2 regions of the Streptomyces sp. NPDC003248 genome follow, and region 1 is predicted to be linked to the other one. Evidence: riboswitches for the same ligand, from Rfam matches in the RefSeq annotation. Region 1 holds a riboswitch; the other holds the start of a gene.

Region 1 (7,711 bases):
GCGGCGCCCGCCCCGCGAGATGGTCGGCGAGCGCGCTGACCGTGACGGGTGTACGGCCGCTGTCCACGACGGCGTCGAGATGCGCCGCGAACTGCCGCGGAGTGACGGTGAACTCCGCGATCCAGTCGGGCGGGTCCTCCGTCACGGCGTGGTAGAGGAACACGGGGATGCTCCCCCCGGAGACCGGGAAGCCCGCCCTGCCCCCCGAGCTGTTCGCCCTGCTCCCAGGGCTGTTCGCTCTGCCTCCCGAGCCACTCGTCCTGCCCCCGGGGACGCCCGTGTCCCCAGGGATGTCCGCCCCGGCCCCCGAGCCACTCGCCCCGGCCCCGTTACGGTCTGTGCCGCTTCTGCCGTCCTCGGCCCCCGTCATCGTGACTCCCGGGAGGAGGCGCGCGCCGCCCGCAGAGCCCGCCGGGCCCGCAGATAGCCGACGGGCCCGTACACCATCCCCCGGCGCTGCAACCGGGACAGTCGGCCCGGCCAGGGATGGCTGCGGTCGTCGTGGTCGCCGAGGGTACGGGTGCCGTCGGTGTCCGCCTCACGGGTCGCGGTCAGGGCGCGGGCGTGGGCGAGGCCGCGGGGCAGCCGGGCCAGGAACGCGGGGAGGAGACCGGGGCGGTTGACGAGGACGGCGGTGAGGTAGGCGGTGAGGCCGGCGCCGTAGCCGTATGCCTGCGTCTCCAGGTCCCGCCAGGTCTCCCGGTGGTGGTGCCAGACCAGGGCCTGCGGGGCGTAGCGCAGACGGTGGCCCTGGGCGAGGACGCGGACGAACCCGTAGAGGTCGTCGCCCCCGCGCGCGGGCGTGCCGGCACCGGTGGCCGGGTCGAAGCCGCCGACCGCACGCAGTACGGAGCGGCGGAACGCCATGTTGGCGCCGGAGCCGAACCGGCCCGCCGTGAACGGGAACAGCGGCTCGTCGGCGGGCGGGTCGGCCGGGTCGTACGTACGGGCCGTGAAGCCCTTGGCGAAGCCGCCGTGGCTCTCCAGCAGCACCTGGGCGGGGGTGCGCAGCCGGGCGGGGAGGATCAGGCCGGTGACGCAGCCGAGTCCGGGGTCGGCGGTGAAGGGCGCGGTGAGTTCGGTCAGCCAGCGCGGGTCGGCGACCACGTCGTCGTCGGTGAAGGCGATCACCTCGCCGCGCGCGGCCTCGACACCCCGGTTGTGCGCGACGGCGAGACCGGGCACCGGCTCGGTGACGTACCGCACGCGTTCGGCGTACTTGCGTTCGATCAAGTCCCGGGTCGTGTCGGTCACGGGCGCGTTGTCCACGACGACGATCTCGAAGTCGGGGTGGTCCTGGGCGAGCATCGAGTCGAGCGCGTGGGCGAGCTGCCCGGCACGTTCGCGGGTGGCGATCACGACAGTGGTGTACGGCACGGAAGGCGCCGCCCCCGCGCTGCCGGACCGCTCGCTCTCCCCGGCGCCGTCCCCGCTCCCCATGTGCTCCGGGACGATCCGCTCCCGGGCCAGGCCGGCCAGGACCGTCTTCGGGTCGGCGCCCTCCGGGACCCGTCCCAGGAGCGTGCCGACCGGTCGGCCGTCCCTCCTGACCAGCAGGAACACCTCGCCGTGGGTGACGGGAGGGCTGCCGGGACCGGGTCTGAGGGTGGCCCCGGGGCCCTCCAGGTCCAGCTCGGCGACCTGCACCGGCCCGATGGCGAGGAACCGCCGGATCTCCTGCTCCACGTGTGCGCGGGACATGAACCCCCCTGCTCTCATGAGCCTTCCCCTGCCATGAAGTCCCCTGCCCTCACGGGCACCTGCACCGCACGCGAGGGGCGCGCCGAACCGGCGTACGGCCCGCGCCGGACCGGCGTCGGCCCCGCGCTGAACCGGCGTCCGCCCCGCCCGTCACGATCGCCGCAACTGCCGCAACCGCCCCGCGCCCTTCAGCGCCCGCGCCGCCGTCGCCGCCAGCCTCGGCCGGGCCCGTACGAAGTGGTGCGCACGACGGGAGGGCTCACGGCTGAGCCAGTGCAGCGCGGCGCCCACCCCCGGACGCGTCCACGCGCCTTCGTACACGGGCAGTTCGCCCGTCTTCAGCGAGTCCTTGTACTCGGCCGCGCCCCGCCCCAGATCGAGCAGGCCGACGCCCTCCGCGGCCGACGCCTCGGCCATCCGCAGATGCAGCACCAGCCCCGGCGAGAACTTCGCGAACTCCGGGTCGTAGGCCGGGAACCAGCAGGCCAGGACGGTTGTTGAACGCAGTCCGAAGTGCGCGGCGACGGGCCGCTCACCGGCGTAGAGCACGGACAGCGTGCCGGAGCACTCCGGGGCGCGCGTCTCGGCGAGGGCGTCCACCAGCCGGGTGATCCACTCCTGCGCGAACCGGTCCCGGCGGCCGGTCCTGCGGTACTGCGCCGACTTCCACGCCATGAGCGTGCGCAGCGCGGCCGGGTCGCGCTCGTCGAACACGAACCGCAGCGGCCCGGCCTGGCGGCCCAGCCTGCGCTCCTTCGCGAGCGTCGTCTTCAGGAACTTAGGCGACTGCGCGCGCAGCACGGACTCGTAGGTCTCGTACCCCTTCTCCACGTCGATGACGTAGGAGGCGTACTCGGCGGCCACCTGCGGCAGGAACAGCCCCTGTTCCGCCTCCAGGTTGTCGAAGGCGAAGCTCGACAGGGAGCAGGCCCGCATCAGTTCGTCCGCGTTCAGCCCGAGGCCCGGGCTCAGCACGGCTCCCTGGGCGTCCGACACGCCGTACGCGAGGGCCTGGCCCCGGCCGAGCCGGCCCCGCTCGTGGGGCAGGAAACCGACCGGCTCACGCCCCTCGTACACCACCGCCACCCGCGCGCGGGGCCGCACCCGGCCCACGGCGTCGGTGAACTCCGGTTCCATGAACGGATTGCGCGGGACCGCGGACGCGGCGCGCAGCGCGCGCCACCGCTCCCGCTCCCCCTCGCCGAGCTCCTCGGGCCCGAGCACACGAACACGTCCACTGCTCAACCTGACCCCCCGATCAAGTCCCCCCTGGACCCTTGGACGGTACCGCTCCAGGTAGTTCGGGCGGTAGGCAGCGGAGCATGTTGTTGCCAATCGGTGCAGAGGCCTTTAACCGCCCTGTACCCGGCGTTGCGTGTGAAAGCCGTTTCCGGCCGCCTCTCCCCGTTGCGCCGCGGATCGGCCGGAAGGGACGGTGAGTTGGGGAGGGCGGGGATCCGTATTCTCTGATCATGGCCGCCCCCTTCGCAGATGCCGCGCGCTGCGCCGCGTACTCCCTCATCGCCACCGACCTGGACGGAACGCTGCTCCGCGGCGACGACACCTTCTCCGACCGGTCCCTCGACGCGCTCGCGCGGGTGGCGGCCGCCGGCGCCCGCCACCTGGTGGTGACGGGCCGCCCGGCACCCCGGGTCCGGCCGCTGCTGGCGAGCCTGCACAGCCGGGGACTCGCGGTGTGCGGCCAGGGTGCACAGGTGTACGACGCCGGCGCGGACCGCCTGCTGTGGTCGGTCACCCTGGACCGGGACCTGGCGGAGACCGCGCTCGGGAAGATCGAGGCCGAGGTCGGCGAGGTGTACGCGGCCGTCGACCAGGACGGCGTCGACGGGCTGACGCTCATCGAGCCGGGCTACCGGATGCCCCACCCGACCCTGCCGGCCCTGCGCGTCGGGTCGCGCGACGACCTGTGGTGCGAGCCCATCAGCAAGGTGCTGCTGCGCCACCCCGCCCTGTCCGACGACGAGTTGGCGGCGACGGCCCGCTCGGTGGTCGGTTCGCTCGCGACCGTCACCATGTCCGGGCCGGGCACGGTGGAGCTCCAGCCGTGCGGCATCACCAAGGCGACGGGGCTGGCGCTGGCCGCCGAACACCTCGGGCTGAGGCCCGAGGACACGCTGGCCTTCGGTGACATGCCCAACGACATCCCGATGTTCGACTGGGCGGCGCGCGGTGTCGCGATGGCCAACGCCCACCCCGAGCTGAAGGCGGTGGCCGACGAGGTGACGACGTCGAACGAGGACGACGGCGTGGCCGTCGTCCTCGAACGACTCTTCCCCTAGGGCGAGTCCCGCGGGGTGTGTCCCGCGGGAGCCGGCCTGTCCTGCGCCTCGGCGCAGGTCAGTACGCGCCGAACACGTTGTCGATGGAGCCGTAGCGCGCGGCCGCGTAGTTGCAGGCGGCGGTGATGTTGGCGACCGGGTCGTACGGGTCGTACGAGGTGCCGGGCACGTGGTACGCGGCGAAGGTCGGGTCGATGACCTGGAGCAGCCCCTTGGACGGGGTGCCCTTGGCCGCGTTGGAGTCCCAGAGGTTGATGGCCTTCGGGTTGCCCGACGACTCGCGGAGGATGTTGCGGTGGATGCCGTTGTACGTGCCGGGGATGCCGCGCTCGGCCATGATCGCGAGGGACTCGCGGATCCAGCCGTCGAGGTTGTCGGGGTACCCGGCGACCGTGGTGGCCGACGTCGTGGTGACCGACGTCGTGGTGGCGGCGGAGGCGCTCGTGGCGGCCATGAACGGAAGGGAGAGCACGGCGGCGCCGGTGCAGACGGCGGCGACGGTGCGGGCGAGGCGGGTGCGGCGGGGCTGGGCGGCAGCAGACATGGCGGAATTCCTCTCCGGCGCCTGCGGGGTGAGCTGTCGGGTTCGGGCGGGGAGGTGCCCGGCCGGCCGCCGTACGGGTACGGCGGCACGACTTCACCCCTAGCCGGGGCCGTTACGTGCGTGACGTACGGCCCGGCGTTCTACCTGGGTCCCCCGCTCCTGCCGTGCGTGAGTGTTCGTCGATGGGTGGTGAAGGGCGGCGGCAGGATTCGGCGTCCGCCCGACTTGTGGCGGGAACGTATGCGAGAGCACATGTCCGGAACAAGTGGCGGAATCACACCACACCCCTATTGACCATGATCCGCGCGGTATGGGGTGCTTGATCCTTTGCTGTCGTGAAACGTCAACTGGCTTGGCGCAAAGCGGAGTCACAGAGTTCGGTGCGGGGGGCGGGGTGGGGGTGGGGAGTGAGCCAACTCACCCGTCGGCGCAATAGGGGTTAAACGGACAATGAGCCCTAAGTCCCTTGGAATAGGGCGTGTTGTGGAGGGGCGGGAACTGCCCGGTCGCGGCCCGGCCTCTCCGTCAGGCTGACCGGCGCAGGCAGGGACGCCGGCGCCACCGGCAGCGGGGACGCCGGCCGCCGCCGAGGGCGCCCCTGACGGTCGTCGGCGTCGATCACGGGGTGCGCCTTCGTCCGGTCGGGTGAAGGCTCCCGGTCGGGTGAGGGCGGCCGGTCGGGTGCGGGCCGCAGAGGGCGAGCTGACCGCGGAGGGCGAGCTGACCGCGGAGGGCGAGCAGGCCCCGGGCCGACCGGGGGAGCGGGGGCCCGGGACGGCGTCGTCGCGCGGAGGGGGCCGGTCGGCGGATTCGACGTCCGCCTCCGCGCAGGACATGAATCACTGCTTCCCGGTCAGTCGATAAATGTCCGTTCGTATCGGCTGATCGGAAACATACCGGTCGTGATCGGAAGCCGCCCGGGCTCAACCGGGCTCCTCTCGTCGTCTCCCGGTCGAGCGACGTGGGGGGCCGGGGGACGTGGGGGCTTATCAGTGATCGAAACGTGACCGGATACGCTGACTCGAGTGATGGCAGCGACCTATCGACAAACCGTGTAACCGCCAGTAGACACCAGCAGACAGGAGACCCCTCGTGACCGTCGTCGGGCCGTTCGGGCTGAGCGTGCGGGACCAGGCTCTGGAAGCCGATGTCCAGGCCGGATTGACGGCTGTCGAGGAAGGCTTGCTCGAGGCCACCAAGAGCGAGGTTCCCTTCATCACGGGAGCCGCCCAGCACCTGGTACGGGCGGGCGGAAAGCGGTTCCGGCCCCTGCTCGTGATGCTCGCGGCGCAGTTCGGCGACCCGTACGCGCCGGGGATCGTGCCGTCGGCCGTGGTGGTGGAGCTCACCCACCTGGCCACGCTGTACCACGACGACGTGATGGACGAGGCGACCGTACGGCGCGGGGTGCCGAGCGCGAACACGCGCTGGGGGAACTCGGTCGCCGTCCTCACCGGGGACTTCCTCTTCGCCCGGGCCTCGCACATCCTCGCCGACCTCGGGCCCGAGGCGGTCCGGGTGCAGGCGGAGGCGTTCGAGCGGCTGGTCACCGGGCAGATCCTGGAGACGGCGGGGCCGACGGACGGGCGGGACCCGGTCGAGCACTACCTCGACGTGCTGGGCGGCAAGACCGGCTCGCTGGTGGCCGTCTCGTGCCGGTTCGGCGCGATGATGTCGGGCGCCGACGAGACGGTCGTGGACGTGCTGACGCAGTACGGCGAGCGGCTGGGAGTCGCCTTCCAGCTCGCGGACGACGTCCTGGACATCGCCTCGGACTCCCACGAGTCGGGCAAGACGCCGGGCACGGACCTGCGGGAAGGAATCCCGACGCTGCCCGTGCTGCGGCTGCGGGAGCGGGCGGAGCGCCTGGCGCTGCCCGAGGACGTGGCGCTCTGCGAGCTGTTGGACTCCGACCTGAGCGACGACGCACGGCACGCGGAGGCACTGGCCGCCCTGCGCGCCCACCCCGCGCTGGAGCAGGCCCGCGCGGACACCGTGCGGTACGCGAAGGAGGCGCGGGCCGTGCTGGCGCCGCTGCGGGAGTGCGGGGCCAAGAAGGCGCTGATGGAGCTGTGCGACGCGGTGGTGCACCGGGCCGGGTGAGGTGCCCCGTCCCCTACGGGTGATCGTCGGTCACCCGCCCCCGTGTCATACCGCAGGCGTAGGCGGAGTTGAGTCCTCGGGTTGACGTATGTGGTGGGCCGATTTGGTCAGATGGAGACCACGGAAAACCCCAACCCTCACCGATTCGGGTGAGAATGGCGGCTTGAGGTGGGGTCCTTCCCGACATGACCAGCCGCCGCCGACGACGGAGGTAAGGCACACATGGCACCGTACGCATCCGACGACAGCACGCGCGCCGGGGAGACCGACGACGACCCGCGCGTCGGACGGCGCAAGGCCGTGCGGTACGTCGTTCCGGTCACCGTGGCGGGTGTCGCGGCGGCGACGATCGGGCTGGTCCCGGCGTTGGCCGACTCGGGCGACCCCGACCTGCCGAAGATCAGCGCGCAGCAGCTCATGGAGAAGATCGCCGCGTCCGACGTGCAGCAGCTCTCCGGCACCGTGAAGATCAGCACCGATCTGGGCCTGCCCGACCTGGGCGGCCTGGAGAGCGGGCTGCTCTCCGGGGCCGCCGGGGAGAGCGGCGGCTCGTCCGCCGACCCCTCGGCCAAGCTCACCGAACTCGCCTCCGGAACGCACACCCTGCGTGTCGCCGCCGACGGCCCGGACCGGCAGAAGCTCTCCCTCCTGGAGAACGCCGCCGAGTACAGCGTCATCCACAACGGCACGGACGTGTGGGCGTACGACAGCGCCTCCGACGAGGTCTACCACTCCACCGTCGAGAAGAACGCGAAGGACGACGGCACGCCCGTGCCCGCCACCCCCGGGCAGCTCACCGAGGAAGCCCTGAAGGCGGTGGACGACACCACCTCGGTCACCGTCGACGGGACCGCCCAGGTCGCCGGCCGCGACGCCTACAAGCTGGTCGTCAAGCCGAAGCAGTCCGGCTCGACCGTCGGCGCGATCAGTGTGGCCGTGGACGCGGAGACCGGGCTGCCGCTGAAGTTCACGCTCACCCCGAGCGGGGGCGGCGCGGCCGTCGTGGACGCCGGCTTCACCCAGGTCAGCTTCGCCCGGCCGGCCGCCTCCACCTTCGAGTTCA
Region 2 (7,711 bases), on a different contig from region 1:
GGGCGGCCTTCGCGGACGCCGTGCGCCGGCTGCTGCCGGCCGTCGAGGACGGGGACCTGGTGCGTGCGGCGGCCGGAGTGCGGGCCCAGGCGGTGCTGCGGGACGGCACTCTGGTGGACGACTTCCTGATCCGGGAGGGCCCCCGTACCGTCCACGTCCTGAACGCCCCCTCCCCCGCGGCGACGGCCTCCCTGCCGATCGGCCGGGAGGTGGCCCGGCGGGCCCTGGGGGCGCTGGCCGACGACTGATCCCCACCGCGCACGCACGCTCACCCCCGCCCCGGCCCCGTCCACCCCGTCCACCCACGCACGTAAAATCGGCCCCACTGTGTCTGACTCCCTGAACACCCCCGACTCCCGACCCGCCCCCGGCGAGTCCCTCCGCCGCACCCGCGCCAAGGGCGAGCCCCGCTTCCCGGACGGCCCCAAGGCCGACCCCGCCGGCTCGCACTTCGAGCGGCGGATCCGCAGCTTCCAGCCCCGCCGCAGCCGGGTGACCACGGGACAGGCCGACGCGCTGCAACGGCTCTGGCCGAAGTGGGGGCTCGACATCGACGGTCACCGCGTCGACCTCACCGAGCTGTTCGGCAACGACCACCCCGTCGTCCTGGAGATCGGCTTCGGGATGGGCGAGGCCACCGCGCAGATGGCGGCCGCCGCCCCCGGCACCAACCTCCTCGCCGTCGACGTCCACACACCCGGCCAGGGGAACCTGCTCAACCTCGCCGACCGCGACAGCCTCACCAACGTCCGGGTCGGCAACGGCGACGCGATCATCCTGCTGCGCGAAATGCTGGCCCCGGACTCCCTCGACGGCCTGCGCGTCTACTTCCCCGACCCCTGGCCCAAGAAGCGCCACCACAAGCGGCGCCTCATCCAGCCGGAGTTCCTCACCCTGGCCGCGACCCGCCTGAGGCCGGGCGCGCTGCTGCACTGCGCGACCGACTGGGAGCCGTACGCGGAGCAGATGCTGGAGGTGCTCACCGCGCACCCCGGCTTCGAGAACACGCAGGCGGACGGCGGTTTCGCGCCCCGGCCCGAGTTCCGGCCGCTCACCCGTTTCGAGGGACAGGGCCTGGACAAGGGTCATGTGGTGAACGATCTGCTGTTCCGTCGCGTACAGCACGGCTGACCCCGAGCACCCGCGCCACCCGGGTCACCGCCCCCGGGCCACGCCCGCATCCACAGCCACGCCCGCACCCACGCCCGCCTTCGAGCCGATGCCTCCTCCCCCCGACCCCCTCCACCGCCGTCCTCTCCCTCGTTAGGGTCGATGCCGTGGCCACCAGTCCTCCGTACCCGCCGCACCCGCCACAGCCCCCGCAGCCGCCGCAGCCGCCGCAGTCCGGCGCGGTGCCGGAGGGCGGTGGGATCCGGCACGCGCACTGGTGGCAGCACACCTGGGTGCGGTACGGCGCCCTGATCACCCTGCTCGCCCTGTCCGGGCTGGTGATCCTCGCCCTGGTCCGCGAACAGACGGGCACCCAGGGGTTCCTGGTGGGGCTGGGACTGGCCGTGCTGCCCGTCCCGCTCCTCGTGGCCGCCTTCCGCTGGCTCGACCGGGTCGAGCCCGGACCCTGGCGGAACCTGGTGTTCGCGTTCGCGTGGGGGGCCTGCGCGGCGGCGCTGATAGCGATCGTCGCCAACAGCTTCGCCACCCGCTGGATAGCCACGGCGACCGCCGACCCCGCCGGAGCGGACACCCTGGGCGCGACGGTCGTCGCCCCGGTCGTGGAGGAGTCCGCCAAGGCGGCCGCCGTCCTCCTCGTCTTCCTCTTCCGCCGGCGGGACTTCACCGGGCTGGTCGACGGAGTCGTCATCGCCGGCGTCACCGGGACCGGCTTCGCGTTCACCGAGAACATCCTCTACCTCGGCAACGCCTTCGGCACCGACCAGCTCACCGGTGACGGCGGCATCGCCTCCGTCACCGCCGCGACCTTCTTCGTGCGCATCATCATGTCCCCGTTCGCGCACCCCCTGTTCACGGTCCTGACCGGCATCGGCTTCGGCGTCGCCGCGCTCTCCGGGCACCGCCGGCGCGCCCGCCGGGTCCTGTTCCCGCTGGCCGGCCTGCTGCTCGCCATGGTCATGCACGCGCTCTGGAACGGCTCGGCCTCCTTCGGCGAGTGGGGCTTCCTCGCGGTGTACGGGGCGTTCATGGTGCCGGCGTTCGCGGTGCTGACCTGGCTGGTGGTGTGGACGCGCCAGCGGGAACTGGGCACCGTCCGCGAGGAACTGCCCGCCTACGCGGCCGCGGGGTGGCTCGCCCCGGGGGAGCCGTACGCGCTCGGCTCGATGCGCGCCCGGCGGCTGGCCCGCGACCACGCCCGCCGGTACCTGGGCAAGCCCGCCGCGCGCGAGGTGGCGCGGTACGAGGCGTACGCGACCTCCCTCGCGTTCCTGCGGCACCGGGGGAGCCTCGGCCGGGCCGGCGCCGACTTCGTCGTACGGGAGCGGGAACTGCTCAACGAACTCTGGCGGCGCAAGGACGTCGCCCGTCCCGCCCTGGAGCACGCGGCCCGGATGACGGCGCCCCCGGTCCCGTGGGCCGTGCCGCCGTGGCCGGCGTACGGGGTCCACGGGCCCGGGCACCCCGGATACGGCGGGCAGGGCTACGGTCGGCCGGGCTACGGCGGGCCCGGTCAGGGACCCTCCAGTCACGGACCAGGCGGTTACGGCTACCCGACGGGAGCGGGGCCGTATCCGGGGCCGCACCCGGGGCCGTATCCGGGCCACGGCCCCCACCACCCCTACCGGTCGTAAGGGCCGGGCCGGCGCGGTCCCCTCAGGCCGAGGCCTCGGTCAGCCGCGCGATCTCCCCCTCGGTCAGCTTCAGTTCGGCCACCCCCAGCAGCGCGGGCAGCTGTTCCACGGTCCGCGCCGAGGCGATGGGCGCCACGACCGTCGGGCGGGCCGCGAGCCAGGCCAGTGCCACGGTGGCGACCTCGCTGTCGTGGGCGCGCGCGATCTCGTCCAGGGCGACGAGCACCTTCTGGCCGCGCTCGGTCCCCAGGTGCTGGGCGGCCCTCCCAGCCCGGGCGCTGTCCACGGTCGTCCCGGGCCGGTACTTGCCGGTGAGGAAGCCGGCCGCGAGCGCGAAGTACGGCACGGCGGCGAGCCCGGCCGCGGCGACGACGTCCTGGAGCTCGCCCTCGTAGGTGTCGCGCGAGACGAGGTTGTAGTGCGGCTGGAGGGCGACGTACCGGGCGAGGCCCTCGCGGTCGGAGAAGTCCAGGGAGGCCCGCAGCCGCTCGGGCGAGATGTTCGAGGCGGCGATGTGCCGCACCTTGCCCGCCTTCACCAGTTCGTCGAGGGCGCCGACGATCTCCTCGACGGGCACCTCGGGCTTGTCGAAGTGGGTGTAGTAGAGGTCGATGCGGTCGGTGCCCAGGCGTCGCAGCGAGGCGTCGGCGGCGGCCTTGATGGTGGCGGCGGACAGGCCCTGGTAGTCGGGGTGCTGGCTCACCTTCGTCGCGATGACGACGTCGTCCCGGTTCCCGCGGGCCTTGAGCCACTTGCCTATGAGGGTCTCGGACTCACCGCCGCTGTTGCCCTCGATCCATGCCGTGTAGGAGTCGGCGGTGTCGACGAAGTTGCCGCCGGCGGCCGTGTAGGCGTCCAGGACGGCGAAGGTGGCCGTCTCGTCGGCGGTCCAGCCGAAGACGTTGCCGCCGAGGGCGAGCGGGAAGACCTCGAGGTCGGAGGAGCCGAGCTTGCGCAGAGAAGTCATGCTCCATGGCAACGCCTCGGCCGGAGGCGCGTATTTCACGCCTCCGGCCAAGTGTTCGCAAACATCCGGGAGACCACCTCACCGGCCCCCGGAAGACTCAGGGCCTACGGGACGGCCTCAGGGGTTGAGCCCCTTGTCCCGGAGCCAGGCCGCGGGGTCGACGCCCGTGCTGCTGCCGCCGGGGTGGACCTCCAGGTGGAGGTGGGCGCCGGTGACGTTGCCGGTGGCGCCGACGCGGCCGATCACGTCACCGGTGGAGACCTTCTGGCCGACGCTGACGCTGATGGAGGACTGGTGGGCGAACCAGAGTTCGGTGCCGTCGTCGAGGGTGAGCACGGTCTTGTACCCGTACGACCCGTCCCAGCCCGCCGAGGTGATGGTGCCGCTGTGGATGGCCTTGATCAGGGTGCCGGTGGGGGCGGCGAAGTCGAGGCCGGTGTGGTAGCCGGAGGACCAGTAGGCGCCGGCCTGACCGAACGTCGAGGTGATGGTGTACGAGGAGGTCGGCAGCGTGTACTGCTTGGCGAGTTCGGCGAGGCGCTCGGCCTCGGCCTTCTTCGCGGCCTCCTCGGCGGCCTTCTTCTTCGCGGCGGCGGCCTTGGCCTCCGCCTCCTTCTCCGCCTTGGCGGCCGCGTCGGCCTCGGCCTTGGCGGCGGCGGCCTCGGCGGCGTCCTGCGCCTTGGTCTCCAGCTGGGCCTGCTGCGACTCGGCCTGCGCCATGATCCGGCTGCGCAGCGCCTCGCCGGCGTCGGCGGAGCTGTCACCGCTGTCGTCGTCGGCGGCCGCGGTGCCGAAGCTGCTGAGGGCGGACGCCGTGGACTCCTCGGAGGTGTCGTCGTCCGAGATCAGGGAACCCACGGAGGGGAGGTCCGGCATGGAGATGGAGACCGGGGGCTTGCCCGTGTTGGCGCTGGCCATCCCGCCCGCGCCGACGGCGGCTATGACGCCGACGCCGAGAACGGTGGAGCTGCGGGCGAGTCCGCCGCGCTGCTTCGCGACGCGGTGCCGGCCGCGTACCGGGCGAACGGAATCCGCGGTGGGGTTCCACTCCTCCCAGGGGCCCTCGTCGGTGCGGTAGCCGCCGTAGCCGAAGGTCTGGCTGGGCGCGCTCGGGGCTTCTGGGGCAGGCCGGTTGGACGCCACGCGGGCGTACTCCTTTCCTTCCGTCGCCTACCGGGTTAGCTGACGGGTTCGGAGCGGGAAGGTCTCCTACGCGCGTATACCAGCCGTTACCTCACGGCGGCTCCGCGTGATTCACCCCAAGGTGGTGGTTCCCCGGTTCCCTTACGGGATTCGGCGCGTGCGCACGGAGCCGCCTCTTGTGACGGCTGGGACGACCGCGCTGCGTTATCGAACGTTAATAGACCCAGGGCTGGGTTTCCAAGCCGTTCCCCTTGATCAACAACATTGATGGCCTGGACTTTTACCTCAGGGAAGATGAAATCAGGGCGAGTTGACCCGGTGTCGAGCACGCACCGCCTCTCCAGGCTTTTTTGATGGTGACTCAGTTGTTATGCGCAGGGCGCTCGCCCACTCACGTTCCGTAAGGGAGGCGGCGAAGACCTCGGGGCGGACGCCGAAGACCTGGGGGCGGGCACCGAAGGCCTAGGGGGCTGGCGCCGGAAGCCTTGAGGGCGGGGCGCCGAAGGGCCCTGGGGGGCGCGTGACAGCACAACACACCGAGGGCCGGAACCCTGTGATCAGGATTCCGGCCCTCGGCCTTCAGTAGCGGGGACAGGATTTGAACCTGCGACCTCTGGGTTATGAGCCCAGCGAGCTACCGAGCTGCTCCACCCCGCGTCGGTATGACACCAGTGTACGCCATCCGCGGGACCCGAAGCACACGGCTTCCCCGGGGGCGGCCCCCGCGGGGCACGGCCCGGCTCAACTGCCGTGCAGCAGATGCAGGTTGGGCGCCTTGGCCCGTTCCTCGCACTCGGGCAGGACGGCGACGTCGACGCCCGCGGCCGTCAGCAGGCCGGTGCCGTCGGCGTCGGTCACGAAGGTGTCCGGCTCGCGCCAGGCCGTCACCACCCTGCGGACGCCCGCGGCGAGGACGAGGCGGGCGCAGGGGGTCGGGCGGGAGGAGCGGCGGGCGCAGGGTTCGAGGCTGCTGTAGACGGTGGCCGTGGCCAGGCGGGGGTCGGCGGGGTCGATCTTCGCGAGGGCGGCCTCCTCGGCGTGGACGACGGGGTCGCCGGCCTCGCGGGAGTGGCCGCGGGCCAGCTCCGTCCCGTCCGCGGCCACCACCACCGCGCCCACGCTGAACGCGGTCCGCGACGGCGGGCAGGCGGCGGCCAGCTCGCAGGCGAGGGCCAGCCAGTGCCGGTCGGCGGCGGCGGGGAGCGGGCCGGCGCCGGGCGCGGTGGGCTCGTAGCGCATCAGGACGACGTCGTCGAGGCGCCGTGTCTCGACCAGCCGCAGCCGTCCGCCCTGGTAGCCGCCGGGCCCGAAGAGCCGCGGCGCGTCCGGGTCGCCCACGAAGAGGGGCGCCAGGACGAGCTGGAGTTCGTCGGCGAGGCCTTCCCGCAGGAGCTGGCTGTGGATGGTGCCGCCGCCCTCCACCATGAGCCGGCGCACGCCCCGGACGTCGTGGAGGTGTTCCAGGAGCCGGCGCCAGTCGAGGTGGGGGCCGAGGGGGACGACGTCGGCGGCGAGGCCGAGCGAGCGGGCGCGCTCGGCGCCCGGGTCGGTGGTGTACACGGCCTTCTCGCCGCCGGTGTGCCAGAACCGCGCCGCCGGGTCCAGCTCGCCGGAGCCGCTGACCAGGACCTTGAGGGGGTACTCCGGCCGTCCGGCCGCCCGGCGCGCGGCCCGGCGCTCGGGCGCGTTGACCAGGAGGCGGGGGTTGTCGGCGCGGAGGGTGCCGGCGCCGATCAGGATGGCGTCCACGGAGGCCCGCACCTCGTCGACCCGGTCGAAGTCGGCCGGGCCGGAGAGCAGCAGGCGGTCGGGGCCGGTGTCGTCGAGGTAGCCGTCGAGGGAGACGGCTGCGGACAGCAGGACGTACGGGTACGGCATCGGCGCGGCCTCTCCGGGGACGGTCGACGGGGTCATGGGGTGTGCACGGGGTCCTGGCGCGGCGGGGGTCGGCGGCAGGAGGTCCGCGACTCTTGGGAACTCTTGGTTCAAGTTTGAAACAAACCTACACTGGGAGCATGACGACCCGCTGGCTCACCTCCGAGGAGCAGCGCGCCTGGCGCGCGTACGTCGCCGGATACCTCCTCCTGGAGGACGCGATCGACCGGCAGCTCCAGCAGGAGGCCGGCATGCCCCACCTGTACTACTCGATCCTCGCCCACCTCTCCGAGGCGCCGCGGCGGCGGCTGCGCATGACCTGTCTGGCGGAGAAGCTGAAGATCACGCGGAGCAGGCTGACGTACGCGGTGGCACGGCTGGAGAAGGACGGTCTGGTACGGCGCGAGGACTGCCCCGGGGACAAGCGCGGGAGCGTCGCGGCCCTCACCCAGGAGGGCATGACGGTGCTGGAGCGGACGGCGCCGGGCCACGTCGGCACGGTGCGCGCCTCCCTCTTCGACCGGCTCACGCCGGAGCAGGTGGGACAGCTGGAGGCGATCTTCACGCAGGTGGCGAAGGGGCTCCAGGAGGGTGGCGGCGAGGCCGCGCCCGAGGATGTGCCGTGGCGGCGGCGCTCGTCGCCCTGTACCGGCGGCCGCTGAGCCGCCCCCGGACCCATTGCTTCAACTTTCAAGCATGAGGTAGGGTCCCGATCATCCAACTGCTTCAAACCTGAAGCAGATGGAGGGCAGGGCGGGCACGGCGGGGAACCGCGCGCTGCCCCGCGCACCGCCCGCGCCCCGCGCCCCGCGCACCGACCCCGCCCGGCCCCGCCCCCGCCCCCTGACCCGGAGAACCCGCATGCCCGACACCCCCGCCGCCACCCCGCGTGCCCGCGTCCGGGTACCGCTGCGCTTCCACGACGGCTTCTCGGTCGACGCCGACCTGGTCACCTTCCACGGTC

Evidence for each region. Region 1 has a riboswitch for cyclic di-AMP ahead of ACZ3KJ_RS11115 (transglycosylase SLT domain-containing protein). Riboswitches for the same ligand answer to the same signal wherever they lie in the genome.
Region 2: linked by a shared signal. The riboswitch ahead of ACZ3KJ_RS05380 (M23 family metallopeptidase) and the one ahead of ACZ3KJ_RS11115 (transglycosylase SLT domain-containing protein) in region 1 are both predicted to bind cyclic di-AMP.

Annotation. Positions count from the first base shown of each region.
Region 1 is NZ_JBVHDT010000003.1:500,199-507,909, reverse strand. It holds gene ACZ3KJ_RS11135 (polysaccharide deacetylase family protein) at 1-163, opposite strand, end outside; gene ACZ3KJ_RS11130 (glycosyltransferase family 2 protein) at 367-1,701, opposite strand; gene ACZ3KJ_RS11125 (GNAT family N-acetyltransferase) at 1,852-2,925, opposite strand; gene ACZ3KJ_RS11120 (HAD family hydrolase) at 3,174-4,001, shown strand; gene ACZ3KJ_RS11115 (transglycosylase SLT domain-containing protein) at 4,060-4,545, opposite strand; cyclic di-AMP (ydaO/yuaA leader) riboswitch at 4,551-4,730, opposite strand; gene ACZ3KJ_RS11110 (polyprenyl synthetase family protein) at 5,638-6,648, shown strand; gene ACZ3KJ_RS11105 (LolA family protein) at 6,871-7,711, shown strand, end outside.
Region 2 is NZ_JBVHDT010000002.1:15,428-23,138, forward strand. It holds gene lhgO (L-2-hydroxyglutarate oxidase) at 1-248, shown strand, start outside; gene trmB (tRNA (guanosine(46)-N7)-methyltransferase TrmB) at 328-1,131, shown strand; gene ACZ3KJ_RS05370 (PrsW family intramembrane metalloprotease) at 1,278-2,762, shown strand; gene ACZ3KJ_RS05375 (aldo/keto reductase) at 2,785-3,729, opposite strand; gene ACZ3KJ_RS05380 (M23 family metallopeptidase) at 3,847-4,872, opposite strand; cyclic di-AMP (ydaO/yuaA leader) riboswitch at 4,882-5,038, opposite strand; tRNA gene ACZ3KJ_RS05385 (tRNA-Met) at 5,456-5,529, opposite strand; gene ACZ3KJ_RS05390 (dihydrofolate reductase family protein) at 5,614-6,750, opposite strand; gene ACZ3KJ_RS05395 (MarR family winged helix-turn-helix transcriptional regulator) at 6,888-7,409, shown strand; gene ACZ3KJ_RS05400 (GTP cyclohydrolase II) at 7,609-7,711, shown strand, end outside.